DNA from 2 places in the Caloramator mitchellensis genome. Region 1 is predicted to be linked to the other one. Evidence: a T-box and tRNA genes for the amino acid it is inferred to sense, from the RefSeq annotation. Region 1 holds a T-box; the other holds one or more tRNA genes.
The links. The T-box of region 1 lies ahead of serS (serine--tRNA ligase). A T-box ahead of a tRNA ligase gene usually reads a tRNA of that ligase, here a tRNA-Ser.
Positions count from the first base shown of each region.

Region 2: it encodes a tRNA-Ser, which carries the amino acid that the T-box ahead of serS (serine--tRNA ligase) is inferred to sense. The anticodon was not compared.

Region 1 covers NZ_LKHP01000009.1:36,188-47,529, forward strand. The annotation lists gene ABG79_RS08325 (UPF0182 family membrane protein) at 1-975, shown strand, start outside; gene ABG79_RS08330 (aminopeptidase) at 1,040-2,140, shown strand; T-box leader at 2,181-2,394, shown strand; gene serS (serine--tRNA ligase) at 2,472-3,761, shown strand; gene ABG79_RS08340 (BMC domain-containing protein) at 3,944-4,273, shown strand; gene ABG79_RS08345 (EutP/PduV family microcompartment system protein) at 4,282-4,704, shown strand; gene ABG79_RS08350 (ANTAR domain-containing response regulator) at 4,718-5,290, shown strand; gene ABG79_RS08355 (sensor histidine kinase) at 5,295-6,704, shown strand; gene eutA (ethanolamine ammonia-lyase reactivating factor EutA) at 6,788-8,206, shown strand; gene ABG79_RS08365 (ethanolamine ammonia-lyase subunit EutB) at 8,223-9,587, shown strand; gene ABG79_RS08370 (ethanolamine ammonia-lyase subunit EutB) at 9,598-10,965, shown strand; gene eutC (ethanolamine ammonia-lyase subunit EutC) at 10,985-11,342, shown strand, end outside.
Region 2 covers NZ_LKHP01000013.1:9,602-20,943, reverse strand. The annotation lists gene ABG79_RS09675 (methyl-accepting chemotaxis protein) at 1-1,272, shown strand, start outside; gene ABG79_RS12295 (aspartyl-phosphate phosphatase Spo0E family protein) at 1,389-1,550, shown strand; tRNA gene ABG79_RS09670 (tRNA-Arg) at 1,649-1,725, shown strand; gene tadA (tRNA adenosine(34) deaminase TadA) at 1,829-2,278, shown strand; tRNA gene ABG79_RS09660 (tRNA-Ser) at 2,340-2,430, shown strand; gene ABG79_RS09655 (Mpv17/PMP22 family protein) at 2,549-3,199, opposite strand; gene ABG79_RS09650 (response regulator) at 3,306-4,139, shown strand; tRNA gene ABG79_RS09645 (tRNA-Ser) at 4,211-4,299, shown strand; RNA gene ffs (signal recognition particle sRNA large type) at 4,303-4,567, shown strand; gene dnaX (DNA polymerase III subunit gamma/tau) at 4,659-6,275, shown strand; gene ABG79_RS09635 (YbaB/EbfC family nucleoid-associated protein) at 6,373-6,711, shown strand; gene recR (recombination mediator RecR) at 6,727-7,323, shown strand; gene ABG79_RS09625 (hypothetical protein) at 8,434-8,676, shown strand; gene ABG79_RS09620 (hypothetical protein) at 8,693-9,811, shown strand; gene ABG79_RS09615 (carbon-nitrogen hydrolase family protein) at 9,808-11,193, shown strand; gene ABG79_RS09610 (helix-turn-helix transcriptional regulator) at 11,230-11,342, shown strand, end outside.

The DNA.
Region 1 (11,342 bases):
GATGCCTATACTACAACAAATAGATATCCATATTCTGAGCCTTACTTTGGAATAAATTATATTAGAAATTCAGTTAAGGTTGTCGTTGATGCCTATGATGGAACAGTAGATTTTTATATTTCCGATAAAAATGACCCAATAGCACAGACCATTGGAAATATCTATGATGGACTTTTCAAGGATTTGAGCACGATGCCGGAAGAATTGAGAAAGCATTTAAGATATTCAGAGGATGTATTCCTGATTCAGGCAAATGTCTATGAAAAGTATCATATGAAAAACCCTGTTTCCTTCTACAACAGCGAGGATTTATGGGCCATCGCAAGATATAAGAACGCTGACGGAAGTGAAACTCCGGTTGAGGCGGTTTATCAGGTTATGAAACTTCAAGATGACGAAGAATTTATATTGACTATTCCATATACAGTGGCAAAGAAGGAAAATATGGTTTCATGGCTGGCTGCAAGGATGGATAAAAATTTAGGGCAAATGGTTCTTATAAGATTCCCTAAGGAGAAGGCAATATTAGGACCGCAGCAGTTTAATTCAAGAATTAATACTGATATTCAAATTTCAAGTTTGATAACATTGTTGAATCAGCAGGGTTCAAGCGTAATACTTGGCGAGACGAACATTATTCCAATTGAGAATTCACTATTGTATGTAAGACCGCTTTATCTAAGGGCACAGGGAGGGAAGAGCGTTCCTGAACTTAAAAAGGTTATAGTAAACTACGGCGACACAATTGTAATGGAGGATAATATTGCAAAGGCAATTTCGAAGTTGTTTGCAACGACTGAAGTTCCGCTTCCAACGGAAACAAAGGAAGAAGATGTTAAGACTTTGATAATAAGGGCTGATGAGGCTTACAGAAAAGCTGTTGAATCTCAAAAGAATGGAGATTGGGCTGGTTATGGAAACTATATTAAGGAACTTGAGGGAATACTAAATAAGTTGAAAGAAAAGACTAAGTAATATTGTAAAATTTTGGTCCTATGGTATAATTTTCATAGGATCATTTTTGATTGGGGGTTAAACAATGGATAGTAGAATTACAAAACTTGCGGATGTATTGCTGAATTATTCCCTTAACATTAAAAAAGGAGAGAAGCTCTTAATTCAGGGTGGAGAAGCTACATTGCCTTTAGTTAAGGCTGTATATAAAAGGGCTTTAGAGCTTGGGGCTCATCCTCAGGTGGATATTGTTGTTGAGGATTTAGGGGAATACATGCTAAAGTTTGGTTCAGATGAACAGATAATGTATGTTCCTGAATCAACCATTAAGGCGTTTGAAAGCGTTGACGCTTTTTTGACCATTTGGGGAGATGTAAACACAAGATTTTTAACTAACGTTGACCCAGCAAAATTAAAATTAAGGTCAAGGGGAAGGCAGGAACTTGTAAAGATTATCTCTGAGAGGATGGAGAAGAAAGAGCTTAAATGGTGTGGAACTCAATTCCCAACTCATGCAAATGCTCAGGAGGCATCTATGTCTTTAACAGAGTATGAGGATTTTGTTTATGGCGCAGGATACATAGATGATGAAAACCCTGTTGCTAAGTGGGAGAAAATAAGGGAAGAGCAGGACAGAATCTGTGAATATCTCAACAATAAAGAAAATCTAAGAATAGTTTCTAAGGATACTGATATTTCAATGAGCATCAAGGGAAGAAAGTGGATTAACTGTGCGGGTGAAGAAAATTTCCCAGATGGAGAGGTTTTCACTTGCCCTGTTGAAGACAGTGTAAATGGATATATAAGATTTAGTTTCCCTGGAATTTATGCAGGCCGTGAGATTGAGGATATAAGGCTTGAGTTTGAAAACGGAAGAGTAGTCAAGGCAACTGCAGCAAAGGGAGAGGAGCTATTAAAGGAACTTTTGGAAACAGATGAGGGAGCAAAGCTCCTTGGAGAAGTTGCAATAGGAACAAACTATGGAATTCAAGCCTTTACAAAAAATATGCTCTTTGACGAAAAGATTGGTGGGACAGTCCACCTTGCGATAGGTCGTGCATTCCCTGAAGCAGGCGGCAAGAATATGTCTACTATTCACTGGGATATGCTGTGTGATATGAAGGAAGAGGGCAAGATTTACGCCGATGGTGAATTGATATACGAAAAAGGAAAATTTTTAATATAATGTTGTTGCATTTTATATAAAATTTAGTATAATATATTAAAACAAACCTATGAAGGAGAATAGTAGGTAGGGTTTGAACTTAAGAGAGCCGGTGGATGGTGCGAACCGGTGTTTGACCTTATTGAATCCACTCTTGAGGGTTTGCGATGAGCAAAACGGTGTGGCCGTTATACCACGTTGAGAGGACTGCTAAAATTTTGTATTTAGTGGTCAAATAGGGTGGCACCGCGAAAGATAGGCCTTTCGTCCCTTTGGGGATGATGGGCTTTTTTGTATGCCTAATTTAAAACCGGAAATAATAAGATATTAATTAAGTTTAGGAGGAGAGGTTATGTTAGATTTAAAAAGGATTAGAACCAACCCAGATGAGATTAAAGAAGCACTAAAGATCAGGGGGGAGGCTTTTACCCTTGATATGATTGACAAAGTAGTTGAACTTGACGAAAGAAGAAGACAGATACTTGCAGAGGTTGAAACTCTAAAAAATAGGAGAAACACTGATTCTCAAGAGATAGCAAAGCTTAAAAAGGCTGGACAAAATGCAGACCATCTTCTTGCTGAAATGAAGGAACTTTCAGATAAGATTAAGGACATGGATGTTGAACTTGCTAAGGTTGAAGAGGAAATAGAATACATCCTTATGAGAATTCCAAATATCCCAAACAAGGATGTGCCAAAGGGAGATACTGATGCAGACAATGTTGAAGTTAGAAAATGGGGAGAACCTAGAAAGTTTGACTTTGAGCCAAAGGCCCACTGGGATATAGGAACAAGTCTTGGAATATTAGATTTTGAAACTGCAGGAAAGGTAACAGGTGCAAGGTTTACTTTCTACAAAGGACTTGGAGCAAGACTTGAAAGAGCCCTAATAAACTTTTTCTTAGATGTTCATACAGAGAAACATGGATATGTAGAAGTTTTCCCACCATTTATGGTTAATAGAAAGAGTATGACGGGAACAGGACAATTGCCAAAGTTTGAAGAGGATGCATTTAAAATAGCAGACAGCGACTATTTCCTTATTCCAACTGCTGAAGTTCCAGTTACAAACATGTATATGAACGATGTTTTAGAAGGTTCGAAGCTTCCTATTAAACACGTTGCATATTCAGCATGCTTTAGATCAGAGGCAGGTTCAGCAGGAAGAGACACAAGAGGACTTATTAGACAACATCAATTCAATAAAGTTGAGCTTGTTAAATTCGTTGACCCTGAAAAGAGCTATGAAGAGCTTGAGACCTTAACTCGTGATGCAGAGGAAGTTTTACAAATGCTAAAGATACCATACAGAGTTGTTCTTATCTGCTCAGGCGACTTAGGATTTACAGCTGCTAAAAAATACGACATAGAAGTTTGGATGCCAAGCTACGGAAGATATGTAGAAATTTCAAGCTGCTCAAACTTCGAAGACTTCCAAGCAAGAAGAGCAAACATCAAATTTAAGCGTGACGCTAAATCTAAACCAGAATACGTTCATACTCTCAACGGCTCAGGCGTTGCTGTTGGAAGAACTGTCGCAGCTATCCTTGAAAACTTCCAAAACGAAGACGGCTCAGTTACAATCCCAGAGGTCCTCGTTCCCTACATGGGCGGCATAAGTGACATTCACTTGATTCCTTGAGTTCTTGATTTGTTTGTCAATTAGGACATGTTGCATAGATAATTTAAGCATATAGCATAAGGACACCTTTTAAGAGAAGTTTTTACAAATCTTAGAAGGTGTCCTTTATTCATATTATATACTTCTTAGCATATATATGTAATATAATTTTAGGTGGAAGTGATAATTTGGCAGATGAAAAAATGAGAATAATTCAAGAGTATGTTCCAGGAAAGCAGATTACATTAGCTCATATTATTGCAAACCCCCAGAAGAGTATTTATCAAAAATTAGGATTGGATGATTATAAAAGTGCAATTGGAATTTTGACTATAACTCCAAGCGAAGCGTCAATTATTGCAGCAGATATAGCAACAAAATCCTCAGGCGTTGAAATTGGTTTTTTAGACCGATTCAGTGGTTCTTTAGTTTTGATAGGTGATATTTCGAGTGTTGAAGCTGCATTAAAAAACGTTATTGAAACTATGGAATTAGTATTGAAGTTCTCAACCGCTAAAATAACAAAATCCTAGGGGGAAACATGAAGAAAATAATGCTTATAGGGAAAAGTGGTTGTGGTAAAACAACATTAGTTCAAGCAATCTTGAATAAAGAGCTGATTTCTAAAAAGACTCAATCATTTGAATATCATCAATGCATATTAGACACTCCTGGCGAATATATTGAATATAGAAATTATATTAGAGCAATAATTTCGGAAGCTGTTAATTATGATATAATAGCTTTTTTGCAGGATGCTACTCAAGAAAATTGTATATTCCCACCAAACTTTGCGTATATTTTTAGTAAAAAAGTAGTAGGGATAGTAACGAAGATAGATGTAGACCATTGCAATTTAAAATTAGCAGAAGAGTGTTTAAGAAGAGCAGGAGTTAAAGAAATATACTATGTAAGTTCTTATAACAAAATAGGCATAGACGAATTAAGAAAACTCCTTTTATAGAGGAGGAGAGGGTATGAGAAAAAATATTGTTATAGTTGATGATGAACCAATAACAAGGATGGATTTACATGAATTACTTAACGAGTCGGGATTTAATGTAATTGGTGAAGCATCTGATGGTTTAGATGCTGTAGAACTTTGTAGGAGATTAAAACCTGATTTAGTTTTAATGGATGTAAAAATGCCACTGCTTGATGGTATAAAGGCATCAAAATTAATAATGACTGAAGAGTTAACCAAGGCGGTTGTTCTTTTGACTGCTTATAGTAGTTCTGAATTTGTAGAAAGGGCAAAGGAATCCGGAGTCATGGCTTATCTAGTTAAACCTGTAGAAGAAAAAACTTTAATCAATACGATTGAAATAGCATTACATAAAGGATATGAAATTCAAAATATGAAGAATGAAATAAAAATTGCAAGAGAGAACTTGGAAGCAAGAAAAATAATTGAAAAGGCAAAAGGAATATTAATGACTAAAGAAAATATTTCAGAAAAAGAAGCCTATAATTTAATGAGAAAAGTAAGCATGGATAAACGATGTTCAATGAGGAAGATTGCTGAGACAATTTTACTTAATGAAAGGTGAAAATATGTTAAGAGATTTATGTCAATTACATACAAATCTTAGGGATGAAGATATTCTGATCCTGGAAAACATAGCAAATATTTTAACTTATATAGCTGACCTTGTAAGAGCAGATGTTTTTATTGACTGTTTGACAAGAGACCCAGATGTTGCGATTGTTGTTGCTGAAGCAAAACCAAGCAACTCTCCGTCGATGTATAAATACTCAGTTGTTGGACAACTTGCTCTTCAAAAAAATGAACCTGCAGCTCTTAGGACTTTGCAAATAGGTGTCAGCACAAGAGATTTAAAAGCAATTACTCAGGAAAATATAACAGTAAAGCAAAATGTTGTTCCAATAAAAAACAAGAATAATGAAACCATAGGTGCATTAATAATGGAACAAGATGCAACAAAAGCTGTAAATCAAAACAAACAGATGCAGATGCTAGCTGAAACTGCAGAACAATTGACTGAAACTTTATTTTCATTAACTGATAATGAACATGCTCTAACATATCATCTTAATGATGCTATAGTTATGTTTAATGAAGAAGGCAGAGCTATATATTCTAATCCTGTAGCTGAAGAACTGTATAATAAACTAGGATATAAAGACAGAATAGTTGGCATGCATTTTGAAAACTTAGTATTAGATGGAAGCAGTATAGATAAAATAGTTGCTGAAAATTTTTTCAATATTGGAGAAGTTAATGTAGGTAAATTGACATTTCAGGTTAAATATTTGGTAAAACGCAAAAAGAAAAAATTAGACGGTTTTATTATGTTAATTAGAGATATTACTGAAGTAAAGGAAAAAGAAAAAGAGTTGATTTTAAAATCTGTTGCTATAAAGGAAATTCATCATAGAGTTAAAAACAATTTGCAAACAATTGCAAGCCTATTACGATTACAATCTAGAAGAATACAGGAAGAAAATGCAAAGAAATCATTTAACGAAAGCATAAATAGAATACTTAGCATTTCAGTAACTCATGAAATATTAGCACAAAATGGAGTGGACGAAGTAGATATAAAGACTATAATAACAAAAATTGCAGAAAGTACTATTAATTATTGCCTATCACCAAATGAAAATATAAAGGTTTTTATCTATGGTGATAGTTTTAAAATAGATTCAGATAAAGCAACATCTATTGCTCTAGTTGTAAATGAGATACTACAAAACTGTATAGAGCATGCCTTTGAAGCAAAAGAGAATGGAAAAATCGAGGTGACCATAAAAAAAGGAATAATGTATTCTACCATTTCAATTATAGATAATGGGCGAGGTTTTGATATTAATAAGATTAGAAATGGAAGTTTAGGGTTAAGTATTGTAAAAAGTATTGTGAAAGATAAATTATTTGGTCATTTCAATATAGATTCTAATGAATTTGGAACTAAAATACTATTCGATTTTAAAAATGAATAAAATAGCACAATGGAGTGCTATCATGAAGGCAAAGAGGCCAAATGTTCAGGCCTCTTTTTGTTTTTATGAAGGGGGAAGATAATTTGAAAGAGGAAATAATCAGCGTAGGTATCGATATTGGAACAAGCACAACCCAGCTTATTTTTAGCAAGCTTATTATTGAAAATACTGCTTCAGCTTTTACTATTCCTAAAATAAAAATTGTTGATAAGCAGGTGTTTTTTAAAAGCGAAATTTATTTTACTCCACTTATATCTTCTACGGAAATCGATATGGAGAAGGTAAAAAAAATTATAGAAATTGAATATTCTAAAGCAGGAATTAAACCTGAAGATGTTAAAACTGGTGCGGTAATAATCACTGGAGAAACTGCAAGAAAGAAAAATGCTAACAATGTGTTAAATTCATTAAGTAAATTTGCAGGCGAATTTGTTGTTGCAACTGCTGGTCCTGAACTTGAGGCTATTATTGCTGGAAGAGGAGCAGGAGCTGAAAATATATCCAAAGAAAATGACTATTGCGTAGCTAATATAGATATCGGCGGAGGAACGACAAATATTGCTGTTTTTGACAGTGGTGAAGTTGTAGATACGTGTGCCTTGGATGTAGGTGGAAGGTTAATAAAGTTTGATGAAAATAATAGAAAAATTAATTATGCATCAAACAAAATCATTGAACTAGCAAAGGAATTAGGCATTGATTTGAAATTAGATGATGAAATTACTCTTGGAAAAATAAAAATTATTTGTTCACGAATGGCTGAAATATTAGAAGAAGTATTTGGATTGAGAGCAAGAAGCAAATTATTAGAAAAAATGCTTATTACTAAACCCTTAAATTTGAACTATAAAATAGACTCTATAACCTTTTCAGGAGGCGTAGCTGACTTCATTTATAATCAATCTGATAATTACTTAGCCTTTAATGACATCGGAATTGTTTTAGGTGAAGCAATCTCAAAATCTAGTTTATTTAAAAAGCTTAAAGTTTTTAAACCTCAAGAAACGATAAGGGCTACTGTTATAGGTTCTGGTATGCATACAGTAGAACTTAGCGGTAGCACTATAATGTATTCAAAAGATATATTTCCGATTAAAAATATTCCAGTAATAAGATTAAACAATGAAAGTGATTATAAATTATTTTCAAGCGAAATAGAACAAAAAATTAATTGGTTCATTGCAAATGAAGAATTACAAAATATAGCGATTGCTTTCAAAGGAACAAAAAATCCAAGCTTTAATAATGTAAGTTCTTTGGCAGAAAAAATAATAACAGGCTTGAATAAATTAGTTGAAAACAGATTACCTATAATTGTCATTGTCGAAAATGATTTTGCAAAAGCATTAGGTCATTCTATAGTAAATAAACTTAACAAAAAAAATGATGTTGTATGTATTGATGGAATTAGGGTAGAGAATGGTGATTTTGTTGATATTGGGAAACCTATATCAAATGGTAGGGTAGTCCCAATTGTAATAAAAACATTATTATTCAAATAAGGAAGGGGTGAATAATTTGAGATTAAAGACAAAATTGTTCGGAAAAACTTATCAATTTGGTTCTGTTAAAGAAGTTCTAGCAAAAGCAAATGAAGAAAAATCAGGAGATAAATTGGCAGGTATTGCAGCTTCTTCTGTTACTGAAAGAATTGCTGCAAAAGAAGTTTTAAGCAATTTAACCCTAAACGATTTAAGAAATAATCCTGTAGTTCCTTATGAAATTGATGAGGTTACTAGAGTAATTCAGGATTCAGTTAACGAAAGAATTTATGAAGAAATTAAAAATTGGACAGTAGCAGAACTTAGAGAATGGATATTGAATGATAAGACTTCAGGTGATGACATAAAGAGAATCAGCAGAGGTCTTACTAGTGAAATGGTTGCAGCAGTTGCGAAACTCATGTCAAATCTAGATTTGATATATGGTGCAAGCAAAATAAGAATAAGTGCTCACTGCAACTCAACAATTGGCCTTAAAGGGACACTGGCAGCTAGATTGCAACCAAATCACCCAACTGATGATATTGATGGAATAATGGTTTCAATTATGGAAGGACTAAGCTATGGGGTTGGTGATGCTGTAATTGGATTAAACCCTGTAGATGACACTGTTGATAATGTCTATAAAATATTAAAGAAGTTTGATGAGTTTAAAAAGAAGTGGGAAATTCCAACTCAAATTTGTGTTCTTGCTCATGTTACGACTCAAATGGAATGTATAAGAAAAGGAGCACCAACAGACCTTATCTTCCAGAGTATTGCAGGGTCACAAAAAGGGAATGAAGCATTTGGTATAAGCGTTAAATTATTGGATGAAGCTTACGATTTAGCTCTAAAACAAGGAACAGCAACAGGTCCAAACGTAATGTATTTTGAAACTGGACAAGGCTCAGAATTATCTTCTGATTCGCATCATGGTGCTGACCAAGTAACCATGGAAGCCAGATGCTATGGATTAGCAAAAAGATATAAACCGTTTATGGTAAATACTGTTGTTGGTTTTATAGGACCGGAATATCTATATGACAGCAAGCAAGTAATCAGGGCAGGCCTTGAAGATCATTTTATGGGCAAACTTACTGGAATTCCAATGGGTGTTGATGCTTGTTATACCAATCATATGAAGGCGGATCAGAATGATGTTGAAAATTTAGCGGTTCTATTGACTGCTGCAGGGTGTAACTATTTCATGGGAATTCCTGCTGGGGATGACGTAATGCTTAATTATCAATGCACAGGATATCATGAAACTCCTACATTAAGAGAATTACTTGGATTAAGACCTATAAAAGAATTTGAAATTTGGCTTGAAAAAATGGGATTTATGCAAAATGGCAAATTGACTAATAAAGCTGGGGATGCATCAGTTTTTTTGAAATGAGGTGCCGCTGATGATACTCAAAACAAAACTGTTTGGAAGGATATATTCTTTTAAAGACATTAAAGAAGTATTGGCAAAAGCAAATGAAGAAAAATCTGGTGATAAGCTTTTGGGGATAGCAGCTGAAACGGTTCAAGAAAGAATAGCAGCTAAAATAGTTTTAAGCAATTTGACATTAGAGGATTTAAGAAATAATCCAACTATTCCATATGAAGAAGATGAAGTAACAAGAGTAATAGATGAACAGGTAAATGAAAGTATTTATAAAGAGGTTAAATCATGGACAGTAGGCAAGTTAAGAGAATATATTTTGGATCACAAAACAACTGGTGAAGATATTAAAAGAATTAGTAATGGTTTAACATCTGAAATGATTGCAGGTGTAGCAAAGTTAATGTCTAATATGGATTTGGTTTACGGAGCCAGCAAAATAAAGATTTGGGCTAAGGCTAATACTGAAATAGGTAAACCGGGGACATTGTCCTTTAGATTGCAACCCAATCATCCAACAGATGATATAGATGGGATAATAGCTTCAATAATGGAAGGATTATCATATGGATGTGGAGATGCAATAATTGGTGTTAATCCTGTAGAAGACACAGTTGAAAATACTAAAAAGATAATGAATGAAATTCATAATTTTATGATTAAATGGAGTATACCTACTCAAACATGCGTTTTATCACACATAACAACTCAAATGGAGGCAGTAAGACAAGGTGCACCAGTGTCAGTTTTCTTTCAGAGCGTGGCTGGTAGTGAAAAGGCAAATACGGCTTTTGGCGTTAGCAAGGATATTCTTGATGAAGCATTTGAACTAATAAAGAAATATGGAACTGCACCCGGTCCTAATCTTATGTATTTTGAAACTGGTCAAGGTTCTGAAATGTCCCTGAATGCAGATCATGGGGTAGATGAAATGACACTCGAGGCAAGAACTTATGGATTTGCTAAAAGATATAAGCCTTTTATGGTTAACAATGTTTCAGGATTTATAGGTCCAGAGACTCTTTATAATGGTAAAGAGATAATTAGAGCAAGTTTAGAAGACCATTTTATGGGTAAGTTGACAGGTTTACCTATGGGTATGGCGCCATGTTATACAAATCATGTTAATGCAGATCAAAATGATCAAGAAACAGCAACTATGTTGCTTACCATGGCAGGGGCAAACTACTTTATGGGTGTTCCAGTAGGTGATGATGTAATGCTAAGCTACCAAGATACAAGTTATCATGATGATGCTACCTTAAGAGAGTTGTTAAATTTAAAACCCGCCGAGGAGTTCTTCAACTGGTTAGTTGAAATGGGAATAATGGATAAAAACGGAAGACTCACTGAATTTGCAGGAGATCCTTCTATATTCTTGAAATAAATTGAAAGGGGGAATAAAAGTGGTAAAAGAAGACGATTTAAGAAAGATAGTTGAACAAGTTTTAACAGAGATGGGATATTCTTCTCTACCTGAAAAAGCTATAAATACTATAAAAGAAGCTATAATTGATGAACAAGAAGGGATTCCAGATCTGACAACTATTGATATTAGAAAACAGGTGCTGGTTCCTAATCCTGAAAATTTAGAAGCTTTATTAAAATTAAAGAGCAAGACACCTGCAAGAATTGGGGTTTGGAGATCAGGGCCAAGATATAAGACAGAAACACTTTTAAGATTTAGGGCAGATCATGCTGTGGCAATGGATGCAGTATTTACTGACGTTTCTGAGGAGTTATTACAGGAAATGAATCTGTTTT
Region 2 (11,342 bases), on a different contig from region 1:
GGGGTAAAATATCAGACAATCTACTTGCCAATTAAAAATGCAGCTGGCAATAATATAGGTATGTTTGTAGTTGGCGTTGAAAAAAGTGTAATCGATAAAGATATTAATGGCGTTATGAAGGCAATTATATTAATGACTATAGGCATTTTGTTGATTGCGGGATTGATTCTATTTTTCTTTACAAGGTTATTTGTTATAAAACCTTTGATGATTTCTAAATCAAAGTTGGAAAATATAGCAAAAGGGGAATTGAATTTCGAGATTGATCAAAAACTTTTGTCAAAGGGCGATGAAATAGGAGACATAATTAGAGCTACTAAGACGGTTAAAGATGCTCTAACTAATATGATAAATAAAGTTAAAACAAATTCTGATTTGCTTGATAAATTTGCTGAAGAACTTGCGGCAAATTCAGAGCAAATGGCTGCATCTTCAGAGCAAGTAGCAGCGACTACTCAGGAGGTTGCATCTGGCGCATCAAACCAAGCAAATGAGATAAGTGAAGTATTAAAATTGATTGAAGACCTGACTAAAAATATTGAAAACATATATGAACAGGTGAGCAATGTAAGAAATAGCACGGATTCAACAATTAGCAAGACACAAGAAGGCAAAAAAGAACTTGAAAATCTTGTGAACTCAATTGCTGATATTAAAAATGCATTTAAAATAGTAGTTGAAAAGGTTGAATCACTCTCAGAAACAGTAAGTAAAATTAGAAACATAACTGATATCATAAAAGGTATATCAGAACAGACGAACTTGCTTGCCTTGAATGCTGCAATAGAGGCCGCCAGAGCTGGTGAAAGTGGAAGAGGATTTGCAGTAGTTGCTGATGAAGTTAGAAAACTCGCAGAAGAATCGAAAAATTCATCAGATGAAATAAAAGCATTAATTGATTTAATAAATAACGAAACAAAGGAAGTAATAGGAACAGCAAAAGAAGTAGATGGGTTTGTTGAAAAACAGGTTGAATTTGTAGAGAAAACAACTAATGCCTTTGAGGACATTCTTGCGTCAGTTGAAAATATAGCACCTATGATAGAAAAAACTTATGAGTCAATTGAAAATACAACCAATGCCAAAGATATAGTTCTTGAAAAAGTTGAAACCGTGAGTGCTGTTGTGGAAGAAACATCGGCATCGACGGAAGAAATAGCTGCCTCAATTGAAGAAGTATCATCTGCTGCACAGGGAGTATCAGCTTCCTCAAAAAAATTGCTTGATATAACTGAAGAACTTGGGGAAGCGATTGGGGTATTCAAACTATAATAAATATGCATAAAATGTCGAATAAATATTATTGAATTTATAAACAAAATTGTTATAATATAGGTAAGATTAATATACAACATAGGCTTCCCCTAAAAAAAAAGAGGTGGAACGCCATGACGATTCTGCGCGAAAAAATAGAGAACCTTAGAAAAATAATGGACAAAAAACTTGAAGAAAAAAATTTTTTAGTAGATGATGAAGTGGTGAGGATTAGCCAAAAGTTAGACAAGCTTATTGTGTTATATGAATTATTGCTAAAGGGCAAGAGGGGGTAACCCCTCTTGTTTGTGTATAAATATAAAAAATGTAATAATTAGAAAATAATACGATTGACAAATGCTTATAAATATTTATAATTAAATGTGTGAAGTGTGCACCCGTAGCTCAGCAGGATAGAGCAACGGTTTCCTAAACCGTGTGCCGGAGGTTCGAATCCTCTCGGGTGCACCAATGAATTTAGAATCTAAGTCAGTGTTTTTGCACTGACTTTTTTAATATCTTTAAGTTAGGCTAAGGGATGGAAACATCCCTTGATTATATTTTGGAGGATATTATGAGTCATGAGTATTTTATGAAGATTGCTATAGAAGAAGCAAAAAAGTCATTTTTACTTGACGAAGTTCCAGTCGGTGCAGTTATTGTTAAGGATAATAAAATAATAGCAAAGGGACATAACGCAAGAGAGACATTAAAAAATGCTTTGGCACATGCTGAAATCATAGCAATTGACGAGGCTTGTAGAAGTCTTGGCGGTTGGCGCCTTTTAGACTGCACCATGTATGTGACATTAGAACCTTGCCCAATGTGTGCAGGGGCCCTTGTAAATGCACGAATCAAAACATTAGTTTTTGGGGCAAAAGACTATAGAAGCGGTGCTTGTGGAAGTATTTATAATATAGCAAATGATGAGAGACTAAATCATAGAATTGAAGTTATAGGTGGTATTTTGGAAGATGAGTGTAGAGTTCTGATGCAGTATTTTTTTAGAAGAAAAAGAACGTAGATTTACTCAATTGCAATTCAAGAAAAATTATGATATACTTATTAGCGATAAATGAATACATGGAGAGATGGTCGAGAGGTCTAAGGCACTTGACTCGAAATCAAGCGTGGGGCTTAGCTCCACCGTGGGTTCGAATCCCACTCTCTCCGCCAAAATAAATCCAGCTGAGGCTGGATATTTTTATTTAAAAAGGGTGCTAAAGGGTTAAGTGCCTTTAACACCTGTAAGACTTTTAAATGTTAATATATTAAAAATCATGAGGCAGGAACTTTACTTTTTTCTTTTTGCAAGGGATAGAATTGCACCTAGAGCTATTGATAGGAATGATGCCATTAATACTCTATATTCTGAAGGTAATAAAAATGTTACAGTATGGGCTGGAATCCAGAAGGATGGGATTGTTTTCATCACAACAAATCCTATGAATCCATTCCAGTCTATTTTATTTACTACGTCATTTATTCTTACTTTAAATATTTTTTTAAAAGTTCCTTGACCTAAATCTATATAGGTGTCAGTTATCCTATGAAGCGCCATAAACGTAGGAGCAAATATCAAATTCATTAATGAGCTTGTAAAGAATGCAAAAAAGAATTTTGAATCTCCTCCAGGTAAAAGACCTTTTTTCATGGTGGCAGTTACTCCCGACGCAAAAAGGTCAAAAACAAGAGCAAAAACCATACCTAAAAAGCCCCAAATAATAAACCTGTAAAGCAAGCCATAGGGCTTTTTGTAATCTCCATTTGCAATTCTAATTGCGAGAAGTTCACCCATTGTGGCTAATATTGAAACTTTAATAAAACCCATTATATATGGATGATTTTTAGTTGCTGTAACGAAGGCAATATGGGTTGTTGGATGGATTAAAAAAACTATTATAAGTGCTAATGTTAATAACCAGAGTAAATCTTTTTTTCTCATAATAATCCCCCTAAAAATAGTTGATTTACGACAAATTCTCTTATATTATATCATATATATAGTAATAATTTAATTAATATTTTGAATATTAGGGGGCCAATTTCTTATGAATGAATCAAGAAAAAGGCATATACTTGTTTTGGATGATTCAGGGTTGATTCAAATATCGGTAAAGGAAGCTCTGGAGGCGGAAGGTTTTTCGGTAGATACAGTTTCAACGGCAGAAGAGGCGTTGAATATGATTAAACAGAGGGCGACAGCTTATGACTTAATAATTTCTGACATACATCTTCCTTATAAAGATGGTATTTCGTTTGTTGAGATACTCAAAAAAAGCGGAAGTTATCCAAATTACAAAGAAATACCTGTAATGATGTTGACATCTGATATTTCAATCAGAACTGTGAAAAAGGCAATTGAAAAGGGTGCAAATGATTATTTGAGTAAGCCCTTCACAACTAATGACCTTGTAAACAGAGTTAAAAGGCTTATCAGCGATAAAGAGGAAAATCAATTCATTAAATTAATGGAAATATTGAGAGAAGAAATTGAAAGGGCAAAACGTGGCGATTATGAGATTACTTTGATAGTTGGAAGTAAGGAGAGCGAATCAGGCCCAAGAGCTCATGAAATAATTTCAGAAATAAGAAGGTATCTAAGAAAAGTAGATACAGCGTTAGACCTTGGCAAATCGAATATAGCTCTTGTTCTTCCTTTTACTAAAAAGGAAGGTGCAGAAGTTGTTTTAGAAAAGATTAGAAAAGGCGTTATTGGAAAATGGTATTTTGGGATTGCTAATTTTCCAGGAGATTGCAAGGATGAAAAAGAGCTATATAATACTGCAAGAGAGAGTATAGTTAAGGAAATAAATGCAGAGCAGTCGGAAGAAGCAGTGAAGGAAGAAGTAAAAGAAGAAGGTAATGAAGAAAAAAACGGTTAACCAAATAAAATTAGCAGAAAATACTTGTTGAATAAAACAGGATATTATAGTATAATTTATTAGTGCCATATGGAGAGATGTCCGAGAGGCCGAAGGAGCACGACTGGAAATCGTGTGAACCCAAAAGGTTCCGCGGGTTCAAATCCCGCTCTCTCCGCCATGGCCGTGCTAGATGGGGAGGTAGCGGTGCCCTGTAACCTGCAATCCGCTGTAGCAGGGTTGAATTCCTTGCTGAGGTACCTGCCTGTGGGGCCTGCCCCTGGCAAGTGGTGTTGATAATTGGGTCCTGTGCAACAGAAAGCTGTGAACCCCGCCAGGTCCGGAAGGAAGCAACGGTAAGCGGTAAATTCTGTGTGCCATAGGGGTGCCTGATTGGAGCTAACTACCTGGGTAACGCCTGTAGGTTTATATCGAAGCAAGGTGCGCGGCCTTTATGATCTGGAAATCCAGGTCTTTTTTTATATTCGACAACAAGCTGGTGCTAAAAACACCAGCTTAGTTTTTAAAGGGGCTGATTATATGAAAATTGCTCTATATAGGGAATGGAGGCCCAGAAATTTTGACGAGGTTGTGGGCCAGGAAGCCATAGTTAAAACTTTGAAAAATCAGATAAATACTAATAGAATATCTCATGCATATCTTTTTTCTGGAACAAGAGGGACGGGAAAAACGTCAACTGCAAGAATTTTTGCAAAGGCTATAAATTGTCTTAATCCTCAGGATGCAAACCCTTGCAATGAATGTGAAATTTGCAAAGAGATTAATAAAGGGACATTTCTTGACTTTGTTGAACTTGACGCTGCTTCTAATAATAGAGTTGAAAATGCAAGAGATTTGATTGATACAGTTTCAATTCCTCCGACAAGAGCAAAATACAAGGTTTATCTTATAGACGAAGTTCATATGCTCTCAAACCACGCATTTAATGCACTTTTGAAAACACTCGAGGAACCTCCAGAATACGCTATATTTATTTTGGCAACTACAGACCCTCAAAAGGTTCCATTGACCATTCTGTCAAGATGTCAGAGGTTTAATTTCAAAAGGATAAAAAAGCAGGAAATTAAGAACAGGCTGCAGTTAATTTTAAATGAATTAAATGTTGAATGTGATGATAATACATTAGACCTCATAGCTGCAAATTCCGATGGCGCTCTAAGGGATGCTCTGTCGCTTCTTGACCAGCTGGTTTCCATGATGAATGGAAGATTGAATTATGACGACGTTTTATCTTTACTTGGATTTGCATCAAAGGAAAAAATTTTTAAATTAATCGATTTAATAGTTGAAAAGGATGTTCAGTCATCGATTAAACTTATTGATGATATTATACTCGAAGGCAAAGACGTTATTAATTTTATAGGCGAAATGATTGAACATTTGAGAAATCTATTGATGGTTAAGGTATCTAAAAACCCGCTGGAGATTATCGATGCCTCAAATGATTATATAAACAGATTAAAGCTTCAGGCTGGAAAACTTAGAAGCGAAGAGATTATGAGGGGAATTAATATTTTCGTTGAGGCAGAAAACGATGCTAAAACATATATGCAGCCAAGGATTGCAATTGAGATGGCTATTATTAAATTTTGCAGAATTGAATACGATGTTTCCCTTGAGGTTATATTAAATAGAGTAAATAAATTAGAGGAAATGATTAAATCAGGAAGGATAAATGTCGAAAAGGTTGAAGCTTTAGAAAAGAAAACTAAGCCTTCAGCACCTGAAAAAGTTTTGGAAGCTGAAGACAAGGTTATAGAAAAGCCTATAGTTGAAGAGGCAGCTGTAACTTCAGTAACTATATCCTTAGATGAAGCGCGCATTGCTTGGCAGGATGTTTTAAATTATTTAAAGATGAACAAGAAGATGAGCCTTGCTTCTCTTTTAAATTTAGGGGATGTTACGGATGTTAAGTCCGGTGAAGTTGTAATAACGTTTGAAAATAAATATTCATTTTCAAAGAAAAAGATTGAAGAAGGGGATAATAAAAAGCATATAGTTGAGGCTTTTTCAAAGGTTCTAAAAAAACCTGTCAGGGTTAGATTGAATGTTTTAGAGGAAAAGAATGAACTTGATGAAGGTATTAAAAGGGCCAAGGAGTTATTTGGTGAAGACTTAGTAGAAGTTTTAGAGTAGCTAAGTTGCAGTAAACTCAAAAGCATGATATAATCTTTAAAGGCAAATTCAGAAATTTTGCATATTATAAACTATATGGTGTTGAGGAGGTAACGGTATGTTTAAAGGTGGAATGCCACCAATGGGGGGCGGATTTAACAATTTATTAAAGCAGGTTCAAAAAGTTCAAAAGCAAATAGAAGAAGTTAAGGAAGAACTTGATAATAGAGAATTTGAAGCATCAGCAGGCGGCGGTGCAATTGTTGCTAAGGTTAATGGAAAGAAGCAACTTCTTGATATTCAAATCAAGCCAGAAGTTGTTGATGCAGACGATGTTGAGATGCTTCAGGATTTAATTATAGCTGCAGTTAATGAAGCTATTAATAAAGCAGAGGAGACTGTTACAAGCGAAATGGCAAAGATTACTGGTGGATTGCAGATGCCAGGCCTATTCTAATGTGGGGTGATTTTTTTGAATTTTTATCCCGCACCTTTACTAAAATTAATAGATGAATTTAATAAGTTTCCAGGGATAGGTCCGAAGACTGCACAGAGACTTGCCTTTTTTGTCCTTAGTATGGACGAAAAGGAAGTTGAGACATTGTCATCAGCAATAGTAAATGCTAAAAAAAGCATTAGATATTGCTCTGTTTGCGGCAATTTAACCGATAATGACCCTTGTATTATTTGTAGAAATCAAAACAGAGAAAGCAGCGTAATCTGTGTCGTTGAAGAAACTAAAGATGTTTTGGCAATGGAAAAGACAAGGGAGTTTAATGGGCTATATCATGTGCTTCATGGGCATATATCGCCTCTTGGAGGCGTGGGCCCTGATGATATAAGGATTAAAGAGTTATTGTCAAGAATTAATCCTGACATTAAAGAAGTTATTCTTGCTACAAACCCTAATGTTGAAGGCGAAGCTACTGCTATGTATATTGCAAGGCTTCTAAAACCATTGGGAGTTAAGGTTACAAGAATAGCCCACGGCATTCCTGTAGGCGGAGATTTGGAATATGCAGATGAAGTGACATTGACAAAGGCATTAGAAGGAAGAAGAGAGATTTAAGGAAGAGCTATTTTAGTGTATTACTCAAATAAACTCCTTCAATTCCAGTTAAACTTCTTCAAAAGAAAATAAACTTGTTCAAAAAGGAAGAGCATTTTTTAGCTTCTTCCTTTTTACTTTTATTTTTAAAATTTTGATAGGATATAGGGGTATTTATTAGGATATTAATAGGAGATTTAGGGTATAGGGAAATTAGGGGAAAGGAAATAGGGAATGTAATTGGGAAATTTAAAGGGGAAATTTATAGGAAAATAATTGATAATATTAGGATTTTAAAGGGTTTTAGGGTGAGAGGAATAAGGTTTTTAGAGGATAGGAATAAGGGGGATTTTATTGGGAATTAATTGAGAAAAAAATTGAGATTTAAAATTAGCAAGGATACCCCCTTTTTTACCTAAACCCTATCTCCTAATCTCCTATAAAACTCTATCTCCTATCCCCCTAATTTTGAACAACTTTATTTTACGATTCGACAAGGAAAAATGGAAAAAAGAGGATAAAAATTGGAAATTGAATTGAGGATTTTGAAGGAGTTTATCAGGAGGAAACACATGACAAAAAGGCCAATTATGGGTTGGTATTTAAAAATTTATTTAATTATAAACCTCTTTTTATAAATCTGCACCTTGTTTTTGAAGAAAACCTTAGGAGATCTAGGATAACTAAGGTTTTTTCTAATAGCTTTTTTATCGCCGATACATAAAATTAATCTCTAATATTTATTTTTACATTAGAATCAGGCGTGTTTCGAATTTACTATATCAACCAATTTTTCTACCGGATCATATGCAACAATGGAGAATTTGATTCCTTTTCTTCTAGCCAAATCAATCCACTCTTTTTAGAAGAAATCATGCCTCAGAAGAGAATTTAGCATTAGAGATTTTTTAGTAACGTCTAAGTTTATGCTCCATGCTCGTTAAATAAAGAGATGAAATTTTTCTTTAATTGAATAGGAACATCTTTGATTTTTTATAACCTATAATGTTTCAAATTTATAAAAAGTAAAATAATAACAGAAACAATAATTAAGAATATCAATAAATACATATTGACATAAAACACATATTGATGTATAATAAAATAAACTAATAAGTAGGAGGGATTTGTATGACATTGAGAATAAGATCTAATGTAAAAACATTATTACCTGCAACAATTAAAAAGACATTTGTTATTTCTGGAATTTTAGACAGGGCATTAAAATTACAAGCTGTAATGGAAAATAAAACAGCAAGTCAAATAGTAGAAGAAGCTCTTGAAAATTATATAAAAAAGGAATACATCGACAAAGTAAGATGTCAGATTCCTTCAATTCTTTTAAATGACGAAAATGAAGACCCTATAAAATAATTAGGAGGGGTTGGGGTTGCCTAAAAATAAGACACTTGAAATCCAGGAGTTTTTAATAGAACTTGGAGAAAAATTAGGATTAGTAGCAAAAAAAGAAGTATGTTTAATTAAGAGTAGCTTTTATTCACCTATTTTTGATGTTGTTTGGTTCCTTGACTTAAGTAAATATTATGATTTCTCTTCGATAACTGACATCATTAAAAACAATTTGTATTTTGACTATTTGCACCTTCTACCAATAGCTGTTTTTGAAATAGAGGGTTCTAGTTCAAGTAGTAAAAATCAAATTGGCAATATGGCAAACTTAATTCTTAGTAATTCTTTTTTAAAATTTATTGTAGTAAATAATGAAGAAGCGATACCTGAAAAAGATACATATAGAAGGGCGATAAAAATAAAAAGATATTTTGAAGATTTTTCAGGGGATAGTAATGTAATATTATTGGATTGGAGTCAATTAAAGCGAAGTGATAAACATTTAGATTCAAATAAATTAATGATTAATTACAATAGAATTACTGATGATAATTATATAAGGAAAGGATCTGGAGGAGAAACGGCATCAATAGATATAGGTTACAAAATACTTAAATTACTTTATAAAACCGGTTTAGAAATAAAACAGGATTATACTCCTACAAGATGTATAATAAAAGATTGCTTAGATAGTTACTTTGGCAATAAATATAATTGTGATGATATGGAATTTAACTTTTATCTAAAAAAAGTTGGGATTAAAGATCCTAAAGAAAAAGTATTATATGAACTAAAGAATATAAAAAACAGAAGGTATTTACCTAAAATTGATATTGTAGCAGGCTTCAATTTGCCGATAAGTGTAATTGAATGGCTGAAAAATATAGCAATAAATTTAGAATATGATATTATTAACAATCCATTATTATTTTATATTAAACAATTTGATGATGAAAATATTTTTGTTCCTTTAATTTCAGTAGAAATAGAGACAAGTGTTAGTAAGCATTTAAATGGAGGGCTATTTAATTTATGGAAAAATTCTTATTTGGGGATTTTAGTATCGACAAGGGAGTCCCAAGCTCATTTAGAATTTTTTAGACTGAATGGTTGCAATAACGTATCTTTTCTAGATTGTGAAAGGGTGTTGGGGTTATGAAAATAGGTTTATTTTTACAAGATACAACTTTAACTAAAAAGAAAAAAGATAAGATTTTTTATGAAACACTTAATTTAGCAAGAGAAAATAATTTAGATCTACTTGTTTTCCCTGAACATTTTTATTGCCCTGAAGATGAAAAATTAGATGAATATGCATTTTTAAGCCATGCCTATGAAGAAAACAGCGAAGAATGTGATCGGGATAAAATAATAGATATATTTAGAAATTATGCAAAAATTGCTAATTGTCCAATTTTAGCGAGTAGGGCAGATAAATATAATTTTATATACGCATTGTATGTTTCACCATTTGAGGAAAATATAAAACTGTATGGTAAACATATAGCAACTAATTATTCAGTGTTTGATTTAGCAGATTATGAAGAATCTGTAGAAGAAATATTTATGCCCATAGATTATAAAGGATATAAAATAGGAGTTACTATTTGTTATGATTCAAATAAGCCACTATTTTCGAGATTTTATAAAGCATATGGAGACATAGATATTTTAATCAATTTAACTGGTGGTCACGTAGATTATAAAAAGTGGAGTATATATCAAAAGGCAAGGGCTTTAGAAAATAAATGTTATAATCTTTGCACAATGGCATATTACGATGAAGAAAAAAGAAACAAATCATATGTTTTTGCTTTTGATGGTTTTGGGAAAAAACTTAGTTATAAAATATTAAACAAAAGAATAAGTAGTGATTATAATAATGATATGCCAAATGGTTTATATATGTTTGAGGTTGACAAGAAATCAAATACATTCGAAAAATTTAAGCTTGATAAAGCAGAAGACGATGAATTTTTAGATTCAAATTCTTCTATAAATAAAAAAATAGATATAAACTTGTCAAAAACAGACATTTTAAAACTACTGAATAATAAAAATAAAATCGATAATTGTTTATACTTAGTAAAAAAAGATAATCATAATTTAATTTTGTTAGACTTAAAAGAACATATGGTAGAAGAACCTATTTTGATAGAAAGTTTAATGTATAGTAAAAAATTAAAGGGTATCTCTAATAAAAAGTATATTATAATAAACAGATGGGATAAATTAGATGAAGATTATTACAAAAAGAAGTTATCTACTATATTAAAAGCAAGAGCAGCAGAAAACTTTTGCATAGTGATATTAATGAGTGATATAAAAGATGAGTGCATACAAGTAGGATTGAATAAAAATATTCAAATAGTAAAATGTGTAGCAGGAAAATATGGATTAGATTTATCCCGATCAACAGGGCCAGAATCTTTTTGGAAGAATGATGTAATAAAAGGAATTAAAAAGTGTTGGCGTGAGAAATATGAATTTCTAATAGACTACTTGAGAGACAATAAAAAACAAACAATTAAGATACGATAACAAATGTTTTATATCATTAACGAAAGGGGATAACATATGAAACAATACCCAAACATGATTATGGAAAATAAAGATTTGGTTGAATTTATTCAAAAACACAGTAATATTAATGGTAAGGAGTATAGAAACGTAATCGAACTGATGCAAAT